DNA from 2 places in the Rhodoluna lacicola genome. Region 1 is predicted to be linked to the other one. Evidence: predicted binding sites of a transcription regulator. Region 1 holds the regulator's gene; the other holds the start of a gene.

Region 1 (5,195 bases):
TCGAACATCACCTGAAGACCAACGCAAATTCCTAGAACTGGTTTTCCAGACACTAGACGCTTGTCGATTAATTCACCCGCGTTGATTGCATTTAGCTGTTCCATGACAGCCGCGAATGCTCCAACCCCCGGGACCAAAAGCCCGTCTGCTTTTAATGCAGAATCACGATCGCGAGTTAACTCAACATTGGCTCCGGCTTCGGCGAGCGCCTTTGCAGCCGAGTGAACGTTACCGCTTCCGTAATCGAGAACGACTACGCGGGGTGCGACCACTTACAGTGCACCCTTGGTCGAAGGAATTCCTTCAACGCGTGAATCAACCTCAACGGCCTTACGGAACGCGCGAGCAAAAGCCTTGAACTCTGCCTCGGCAATGTGGTGGGCGTCACGGCCATCGAGCACGGTTAGGTGCACGGTGATTCCGGCGTTCAAAGTGATTGCCTCAAAAACGTGACGCACCATCGAACCGGTGAAGTGACCACCGATTAGGTGATACTCAAAGCCTTCAGGCTCCCCGGTGTGAACAAGGTAAGGACGACCTGAAACATCAACTACCGCACGAGCCAAAGCGTCGTCTAGGGGAACGGTTGCATCGCCGTAGCGACCAATCTTTGCCTTGTCGCCGAGAGCCTGCCTGATTGCCTGACCCAAAACGATCGCGGTGTCCTCGACTGTGTGGTGCACGTCGATATCGGTGTCGCCAGTTGCTTTGACGGTTAGGTCAACGAGTGAGTGCTTTGCAAAGGCGGTAAGCATGTGGTCGAAAAATGGCACCGAGGTAGAAATGTCGGCGCGACCAGTGCCATCGAGGCTGAGGGTTAGCTCAATCGATGATTCAGAAGTCTTGCGCTGCAAAGTTGCAGTACGGCTCATGAAGTTGCCTTTCGCGAATGCGATGGATGATTACTCAATCTTAGCGAAGGACTACTTTTTGAGCACCTGACGAAGCGCCTCAAGGAAAGCTGAGGTCTCCGCCTCTGTACCGGCACTCACGCGAAGTGTGCCTGGGATTCCTACGTTGCGAATCAAGACACCCTTTGCTAACAGTGCTTCGAATACCCCGTTTGGATCTTCAAGTCCACCGAACAAGACAAAGTTTGAATCGGAACGATAAGGATCTAGGCCCAAGTCTTTGAGTTCAAGCATGATGCGGTCACGCTGGAAACGAATGTCATTCACGGTGGCCAGCATGGTGCTTGCGTGATCCAGTGCTGCCTCAGCAGCCGCCTGAGTGAAAGAACTCAAGTGATACGGAAGGCGCACTAGGCGAAGAGCGTCGATGACTGCGGGATCGGCGGCAAGGTAGCCAACGCGTGCACCGGCAAAGGCAAACGCCTTACTCATGGTTCGAGAAATCAATAGGCGCTCGCGACCCTCAAGCAGATTAATTGCACTTACCTCTGTGTTGCCACCGAATTCTGCATAAGCCTCATCGACCACAACCACTCCTCCGGTTGCTTCGGTAACTGCCTCATACGCGGCTTCGATGCAGCTAAGACTTAGCGGGGTTCCGGTTGGGTTGTTTGGTGAGCAAAGCATCACGATATTTGGCTTGTGTTCCAAAATCGCTTCGCGAATGAGTTCAGGTGAAAGCTCGTAGCGATCCAACCGGGGGGCATCGACATAAATTGTGCCAGTGCCCTGGGCGATTAATGCATACATGGAATAGGTGGGACCAAAGCCAAGCGAGCTACGACCTGGGCCACCAAAAGCTTGAAAGATGTGCTGCAAAACTTCGTTCGAACCGTTTGCGGCCCAAATGTTTTCTGCCTTTAGATCGGCGCCTAGGTAATTCGCAAGAGCGTTGCGCAGTGCGAGGAATTCCCGATCTGGATATCGATTGATGTCTAGTACTGCTGCCGCTAGGCGACCGATGATGTCTACGGCTACCTCTTCTGGGATGCGATGGGTGTTCTCGTTGACGTTCAACGCAACTGGCACTGCCAACTGAGGCGCGCCATATGGTTTACGACCTTTTAGGTCGTCGCGGATTGGGAGGTCATCGAGTTTAGCCACCACCCAAGGTTACCCTGAGCCTTGAAACGAGATTTATGCCATTTCAAATGGCTTGCCATTTGAAATCAAAATTATTGTGGAATGGCAATGCGCTGTCCTGGCTTTAGATCAGTCGAGGTAAGGCCGTTTAGGTTTACAACATCCTGCATCCAGTCCTGTGGATCGGTATTTGGGGCAACTTGCTCGGCAAGGTCCCAAAGAGTTTGCCCGGCTGACACCGTGATGTATTCGAACTTGGCAGCTGAGCTGCTGGCTTGCCCATTTGCGGTGGCGGTGTTTACAAAACCAAAGATGCTGGTTGTAGCAAGGGCCACAACGACGGCGGTACGGAAGAACTTTCGTGCTGCTGGGGTCTGAGACATCTTTTTGCCTTTCTATTCGAACAACTGTTCGTCTTTAGAACAAGAATACGCCCATAGTCCGACATTTTGTCAAGATATTTCTCTTTTTTTCGAAAATGTGTTTGATTTTGCCCAAAATAGCGAATACAGTTTCGATAAAGGTCCCATAACAGAGGCCTCCGACAATAAAGGCAAAACTCCAGGAAAGGCCCGCAATGGAAGAAAAAGACGAGAAGCGCCCTACCCGTCGCGCCTCCAGTTTGAGCCCAATGCAGGAGCGCATCCTTCAGACGATTCAGCGCTCTAAGGCTGAACGCGGTTATGTGCCGAGCATGCGAGAGATCGGCCTTGAAGTTGGCTTGTCTTCCCCTGCCAGTGTTAGCCACCAGCTCAACCAGCTTGAACTTGCCGGCTACATAAGCCGCGACCCAAAGCGCCCACGCACTATCGATGTGTTGATCGAGGTCGCTGGTTGGGAGGGTCAGGACGGTCAGGTAGCCGAGAATCCAACACCGATTGGCGATGCTGCCATGGTGCCAATGGTTGGCCGCATTGCTGCCGGTGGCCCAATCACCGCGGAGCAAAACGTTGAAGAGATTTTTCCGCTGCCACGCCAACTTGTCGGCAAGGGTGACCTGTTCCTACTCAAAGTTGTGGGTGAGTCGATGATTGACGCGGCAATTTGCGATGGCGACTGGGTTGTGGTTCGTCAACAACAGACTGCAGAAAATGGTGACATCGTTGCCGCATTACTTGAAGACGAAGCCACGGTAAAAACTTTCAAGCAGCAAGACGGTCACACTTGGTTGCTGCCGCGCAATTCATCGTTCGCACCAATCCTTGGTGATCACGCCGTGATTCTTGGAAAGGTTGTAGCGGTACTGCGTAGCGTCTAACTTATTGCGTTGCGTAGCTCTTGCGCTACGCAAAGAGAAAAAATCTTAAACGACTACGCGATAGGCACTTAGTTCCGCTGCCATCTCGGGTTTGACCATTGCTCGCACGAAAGTTCCATTCTCGCGATAGTCCAAGACCATAATTCTGCTGTTCAAATGTAGACGCGAAACCAGGTCTCCCCTGTCGTAAGGAATCAGCGCAGCAATTTCAACGTTCGGCTCTGGAAGAAGCGAAGCAATAATTTGCATTAACTCTTCGATGCCTTCACCGGTGCGCGCTGAAACACCGATTGAGTTCGGTTCCATGCCCCGAAGCGCCATGCGATGAGTTTCATCGGCTAGGTCAATCTTGTTGAAAACGATCAATTCCGGAATGTCTCGCGCACTAACTTCACCAATTACATTTCGAACGGTGGCAATCTGACCAGATGGATCCGGATGAGATGCATCAACCACGTGCACAATCAAATCACTGCCAGCAATTTCTTCCAGCGTCGAACGAAACGCCTCAACTAGCTGATGAGGAAGGTTGCGCACGAAACCAACGGTGTCTGCCAGCGTATAGTCCCGACCATCGGGTGTTTTTGCTTTTCGCACCGTGGGATCAAGGGTGGCGAACAAAGCATTTTGCACCAGCACACCTGCCTGGGTCATTCGGTTAAGCAAAGAGGACTTCCCGGCATTGGTGTAGCCAGCGATAGCTACCGCCGGAATCGCGTTGCGCTCACGATTAGCGCGTTTGGTTTCACGCGCAGGCTTCATGGCCGAAATTTGTTTACGAAGCTTTGCCATGCGCGTATTAATGCGGCGGCGATCAAGTTCGATTTTGGTTTCACCTGGACCACGTGAACCCATACCCACACCACCGGCAGCTTGACCACCGGCCTGACGCGACATTGACTCACCCCAACCACGAAGTCGAGGCAATAGGTACTCAAGCTGCGCCAATTCCACTTGGGCCTTACCCTCGCGACTCTTGGCGTGCTGGGCGAAGATATCCAGGATTACTGCGGTGCGGTCGATCACCTTGATATTGATCACGTCTTCAAGGGCTCGACGCTGACTGGGTGCTAACTCCGTATCGGCGATGACCGTATCGGCGCCTGCGGCCTGCACCAGTTGCTTTAGCTCCTGGGCCTTACCCTTTCCAAGAAAGGTAGCCGGGTCTGGGTTAGCTCTGCGTTGCAACAGGCCGTCCAGCACAGTCGCGCCGGCTGTCTCGGCGAGAGCGGCCAGCTCACGAAGCGAGTTTTCGGCATCCAGCAGCGTGTTGTTACCCCACAGGCCAATCAGAATTACTTTCTCAAGGCGCAGCTGGCGATACTCAACATCGGTGATGTCTTGCAGTTCGGTGGACAGCCCAGCAACTCGTTTTAGAGCGGAGCGATCCTCAAGATCGTATTGATCGCCATCTGTGTCGCTATAGCCGTGAGTCTCGACAGCGCCTAACGCTGCAGCGCGCTCACCACGACGCAGAATGCGCTCAACAACCTCGTCACCGCGGGATGACCCGTGGGTGAAAGTTGGCGAATCATCCTCGCCGAACTCCTCGTGGTTGTCTTTGTTCTTCACGCAACTAACACTAGTTTGCCTATCTGTAATAGTGTTTCGCTATGTCCTCGGAACACTACTTCTCTGAGACTCCCGGCAGCAATTACAAGCCAAAAGAAATCAACGTCACGATCAATGGTCACGATGTTACGGTTATCACTGCAGGCGGAGTCTTCAGCCCAGATCACATTGATCAGGGTACGAATGTGTTGCTCGCTCACTTGGATGAGGCACCGGCAGGTGGTGACATTCTTGACATTGGTTGTGGCTGGGGCCCTATCGCACTTTCCCTAGCCTCGAACTCGCCAAAGGCAACCATTTGGGCCATTGATGTGAACGAGCGCTCATTGGAATTAACTGCAGCCAATGCTGCTCGCCTTGGTCTTAATAAT
Region 2 (5,195 bases), 590 kb from region 1:
AAGCGCATTTGGATTCTCACTAAGAATTTCAGCAATCTTTTCTAGGGTTATCTCTTCATCATCGCCCACAAGTCCAACCCAGGTAAATGCGTGTGACGCAACTGGCACAGTGGTGGTGATAGAACCATCTGAACTCTCGTGGCTGTCGTAAGTCACGTACAGTTCATCTGGAACGGTTGTGGTAACCATCCAGTCACCGGCTCCCAAACTTGGGAACAGGTAGAAACCATTTTCGTCGGTTAGTACTTCGGCAACGGCAGCGGCCTTCACCGGAAGATTTGCACGACGAACGGTTGCATTAACCAAAATGTTTGCCGGGGTAACCGGTGCTGGAATGCTAGAAACCTGAACCACGTATAGCTTGATGTTTTTCATGAATGGTTCATTGGTGTCTTTCAAACCATCCTTGTTGATGTCCAACCAAACAATTCCTGAAAGTGACTGGTCTGGAATTTTTACAGCTGCAGGTGCCACTGGCTCTTTAGGCTCAGTCTTCTCTGTCTTTGGATCGGTTCCGGTGTAGGTAAGTTCATCGATGTCTTTTGGATCTTCATCGGTGTTCTTCATCTTCTCTAGTTCGGCAATGATTTCCTTTTTAGGTTTGCCTTCTTCGCGAAGCTCGTTGTATAGAGTCTGCAATGACTTCTCGGCACAGCCCTCAACGGTTCCGTCGTAAATCTTCTTGCCCAGTGGAGTCATGTTTAGCGCCGCCCAGCGGTTCTTGCCGGTTGGGTCAGCAGGGATGATGTCACCCCAGTCCTTCTTGTTATTTGGGTAATCCACGGCCGAATTGAAGACGTGGTTTCCGTCGTAGATTTCATCGTGACCGTAGTGACCAGCATTCTTATAGATAGAAGATGCTGCCACAGTAATACGAACGTAAGGGTTGGTCACTGAATTGGTGCGGTGACAGATAGTGACTTTATCGTTGTCCGCTTCAGCAACATTTTTATCTGTACCGGTGTACTTGATTTCTTTTACATCGGTCTTCTTGACGGTTGGCTCGGCCTCAGCTTGCTCGGCCTCAATCTCACCAATTTCTTGCTTGATCTTCTTTTCTGGAACTCCTGCTTCACGAAGTGCGTTGTAGTACTTCACCGCATCAAATGCAGGGCAGCCAGCAACTTTGCCGTTGTAGATATCGGCGCCGAGTGCGGTCCAGTTGAGTGGCTTCCAACGGTTCAACCCCGATGGATCCGCAGGGATGATGTCACCCCAGTCTTTGTCCTTAGCGCGCTTATAAATTCCAGCTTTGAAAACGTGCTCGCCGGCAAAAATTTCATCGTGCCCCTGGTGACCACTCTTTTTATTTACTGAGTTGTAGTCAACGGTGATACGCACGTAAGGATTTGTTTCTGAGTGTGTGCGGTGACAAATAGTTACCTTGCGACTTGGTTCTGGTGCTGCGGCTCCGCCACTGCCGCCGCCTTGCTGCTGTTGCTGAACGGCGGCATCAATTGTGATTTTGATAGTTGCAGTAGCTGTTTCGGTTGTATATGTGGCGGTGACTGTATATGTGGTTTCCACCATTGTTCCAACATAGGTACCAGAAACCACACCAGTTGAAGAGTTAAGGGTCAAACCTGTTGGTAGTGCTGGGCTAACTGTAAAAGTTGGAGCTCCAGTAAATCGAGTCACGGTGTATGAAGCGGTGTCTGTGATTGCAACATTGTCTGTTCCAGAAACAATTTGCACGTCTGGTGAAAGAACGGGGCCGCTTGAAGATGTGATGGTAATGCTGAATGAAAATGCGTAATCAGTTGACCCGCATCTCGCCAAAATAATGTAATTAGTTGTTGAAAGTGTGGTTGCGGGTGCTGTTCCACCCAACGTGATAGTTCCAGCATTAATTGCAAAATTCAAACCAGCGGCGCCACTGACGGCGTTTGTGGTTGCAGTCGCAAGAGAGAGCAACTCGTAGCCAGAGCTAGATTTTGGTACAACCTTATTAAGAGACACGTTTGTTGGAGTCGCACAAGTCGCAGTGGTCAACAAATTCGCCGCGTTAGTTTCGGCGTTGATGTTTGAAATTGGTGTTTTTTCAGTTGTGCAGTTGTTCGGCTGAAAACCTGACTGGATGCAGCCATTAGTTACCGCCTGCGCTGGGGCCGAGATTCCGACTACCCCACCAAAGATCAGTGAAAATACAGCGGCTACCGAAATCAGTAGCTTTGATGTTTTGGCCTTGTGCATGCGAACTTCTCCCTATAAATGGTTCACCAAATTAAACTACGGTCTAAATTTGCGTAATTCCGAATATGGGGTCTACCCGAACATTAAAAATGTTGGTGTTTGTTAATGTACGGACCTAAATTTGCCCAAATTTGGCCACACCAAGGTTGAATTTGCTTTGTCGGCGTTACCCCATACACTCTTAACATTCGAACAAGTGTTCGAACTCAAAATCTGTGTAAAACGTCCAAAACGAGGGTAATCATGGAGAAAACCATTGCCGTATCGGTGAACCAGGCTGGTGAACCGGTCAAATTCAGCTGGCAGGGCGCTACCTACGCCGTGCTTTCCAAGCCGGTTCGCTGGTTCGCCCGCAAGCAGTGGTGGTCTGAGGCCAACCACGTACAAAGAGGTATCGGCCCCGGGGTGCTTGAGGTTGAGATGTGGCGGGTCAAAGCCGCCAACGAATCTCAAGAGACCGGCATGTTCGAGATCATGCACCGCAACGATTCAAAGCACGCCTGGCACCTGGTGCGCATCTACCACTCATGAGCTCGTTCACTCACCTGCACGTGGCCTCGGCATTCAGCGGGCACTACGGCGTGACCCGGCCAGAGGCAATGGTTGAGGCCAGCGTTGCCCAGGGTTTCAGCGCACTGGCCATCACCGATCGCGACGGACTTTATGGCGCGGTCAAACATATCGGTGCTTGTTTGCAACTTGGCATCACACCGATAGTTGGCGTTGACCTGACCGTATTAGATGATGATGGTTCTAGCTTGGGGCGCTGCGTAATTTTGGCGCACGGCAACAACAAGGGGGCGGGGTGGTCCACGCTTTGCAAAATTGTTTCTACCGCGCACAACAAACGACTTGCCACTCGCTCTTCAAAAAAAGAAGTTGGTATTGGTCGTCGCACACTTGCCGAGCTACTTGCCAATGGCAACTGCACGCTGCTGATTGGCCCAGACAGTGACGTTGGTCACGCGGTGGTTGCCGGTAATCGCGATCGTGCCGAGGCGCTGCTAGAAAATTGGCAGGGCTTGTTTCAATACCCCGGCACCTTTGCAATTGAAATTGTTAGTCACCTAACCGAACCGGGCACATCTTTTTCAAGTGTGCAAGCTCGTCGCATGGTTGAGCTGGCCGATGCGCACAAAATTCCAGCGGTGCTGACCAATGCTGTGCGTTATTTAGAACCCGATGACGCCCTTACCGCCGACGTTCTTGATGCGGCAAGAAATCTTGAAGCACTTGGTCTTTTTGAGTCGCAACCAAATGCGCAAGCGTGGTTAAAACCGCAAGCAAAGATGCTGGCGCTAGCAATTGAAATCACTGAAGACCGCGCACGTGCGATTGAACTGTTTGATGTCACCGCAAAACTTGCCGAACGCTGCCGACTTGATCCTGTGAATGATTGCGGTTGGGGTAAACCAAAGACTCCAGAGCAATCTGCTCTTGGGATTGATGGCAATCCATTTGAGGTGCTCTGGCAAAAAGCACACGCCGGCATTGAGCGCTACTACCCAAATGCAAAAGGTAAATTGCTGCAACAGGTGCAACACCGATTAGGTCAAGAACTAATCACCATCAACAAACTTGGTTTTGCAACATATTTTTTAACCGTTGCCGATGTGGCGCAAATGATTCGCGATATGAAGATACGCAGTCAAGCGCGTGGTTCCGGTGCCGGTTCGCTGGTGAATTATTTGCTTGGCATCAGCGGGGTTGATCCAATTGAGCACGATTTATTGTTCGAGCGCTTTCTAAGCACAGAGCGCTCCAGCTTGCCCGATATCGACATCGATGTTGAATCAGCCAGACGGCACGATATCTATCGGGCGATTTTCAAACGCTACGGCAGTCAGCGGGTCACCCTGCTTTCGATGCAGAGCACCTATCGGGGTCGCGGGGCAATGCGGGATTCAGGCCTGGCGCTTGGGCTAGATGACAACCAGATCGATGACATCGCCAAGAACATGTGGCGCTTCAGTGCCCGCAGTTTTCGCGGGGCGCTGAGCAGCAAGCCAGAGCTGGCCGAGTTTGCCGCCGCCGTAGAAGAAGATCGGCGCATGAACCTGCTGGTTGATATCACGGAGCGGCTTGACCGGCTACCCCGATACATCTCGATGCATCCGTGCGGGGTGATTCTTGGTGATTCCAGTTTGTTGAACCTGACTCCGGTGGAGCCATCGGGGGCTGGTTTGCCAATGAGTCAGTTTGATAAAGATGACATGGACCCAATGGGCTTCTTGAAACTAGATGTGCTTGGCGTGCGCATGCAAAGCACCATGGCCTATGCCGTTCGCGAGATTGAGCGCGTGCACGGCAAGGCGCTTGATCTTGATGCTGTGCCGCGCGACGATGCCGCAACCTTCAAAGCTATTCGCACCACAAACACACTTGGTATTTTTCAGATTGAAAGCCCGGGTCAACGCGAACTTACCGGCAAGCACCAACCAACTCAATTCAATGACCTAACCATTCAGATTTCACTGTTTCGCCCGGGCCCAATGAAGGGAAACATGATTGCTCCATATCTTGATGGTCGTCACGGTTTTGCCAAACCGGATTACATGCACAAAGATTTAGAACCAATTCTTCGCGAGACTTTTGGAATCGTAGTTTTTCACGAGCAGGTTCTGCGAATTCTAAACACAATGACCGGTTGCGGTTTAGCCAAGGCCGATGAAATGCGTCGCTCGCTAGAGAACCCAAGAAAAAATCACCTGGTGCAAAAGTTTTTTCGCAAAGAAGCGGCCGCCAGAAAATATCCGCAAGATGTGATTGACCGGGTTTGGTCGATTCTTGAGGGCTTCAGCAGTTTTGGTTTTTGCAAAGCGCACGGTGCCGCTTTTGCGGTGCCAACATATCAAAGTGCGTGGCTCAAGACCCACTACCCCACCGAATTTATGGCTGGCCTGTTCACCCACGACCCTGGAATGTATCCGCGCCGATTGCTACTTAGTGAAGCTCGCCGGCTTGGCGTAAAACTTTTACCAATTGATGTAAACAAATCCACC

The links. Region 1 encodes LexA, which represses DNA repair genes until DNA is damaged. Its sites were predicted from a motif close to TCGAACANNTGTTCGA; they were not measured.
Region 2: a site for LexA is predicted at 2,382-2,397, ahead of RHOLA_RS06485 (DUF6504 family protein). Genes of this name have one in related genera too.

Annotation. Positions count from the first base shown of each region.
Region 1 is NZ_CP007490.1:494,540-499,734, reverse strand. It holds gene hisH (imidazole glycerol phosphate synthase subunit HisH) at 1-272, opposite strand, end outside; gene hisB (imidazoleglycerol-phosphate dehydratase HisB) at 273-872, opposite strand; gene RHOLA_RS02415 (histidinol-phosphate transaminase) at 924-2,018, opposite strand; gene RHOLA_RS02410 (LysM peptidoglycan-binding domain-containing protein) at 2,087-2,377, opposite strand; gene lexA (transcriptional repressor LexA) at 2,572-3,252, shown strand; gene hflX (GTPase HflX) at 3,298-4,824, opposite strand; gene RHOLA_RS02395 (class I SAM-dependent methyltransferase) at 4,866-5,195, shown strand, end outside.
Region 2 is NZ_CP007490.1:1,331,642-1,336,836, forward strand. It holds gene RHOLA_RS06480 (putative Ig domain-containing protein) at 1-2,193, opposite strand, end outside; gene RHOLA_RS06485 (DUF6504 family protein) at 2,437-2,724, shown strand; gene RHOLA_RS06490 (DNA polymerase III subunit alpha) at 2,721-5,195, shown strand, end outside.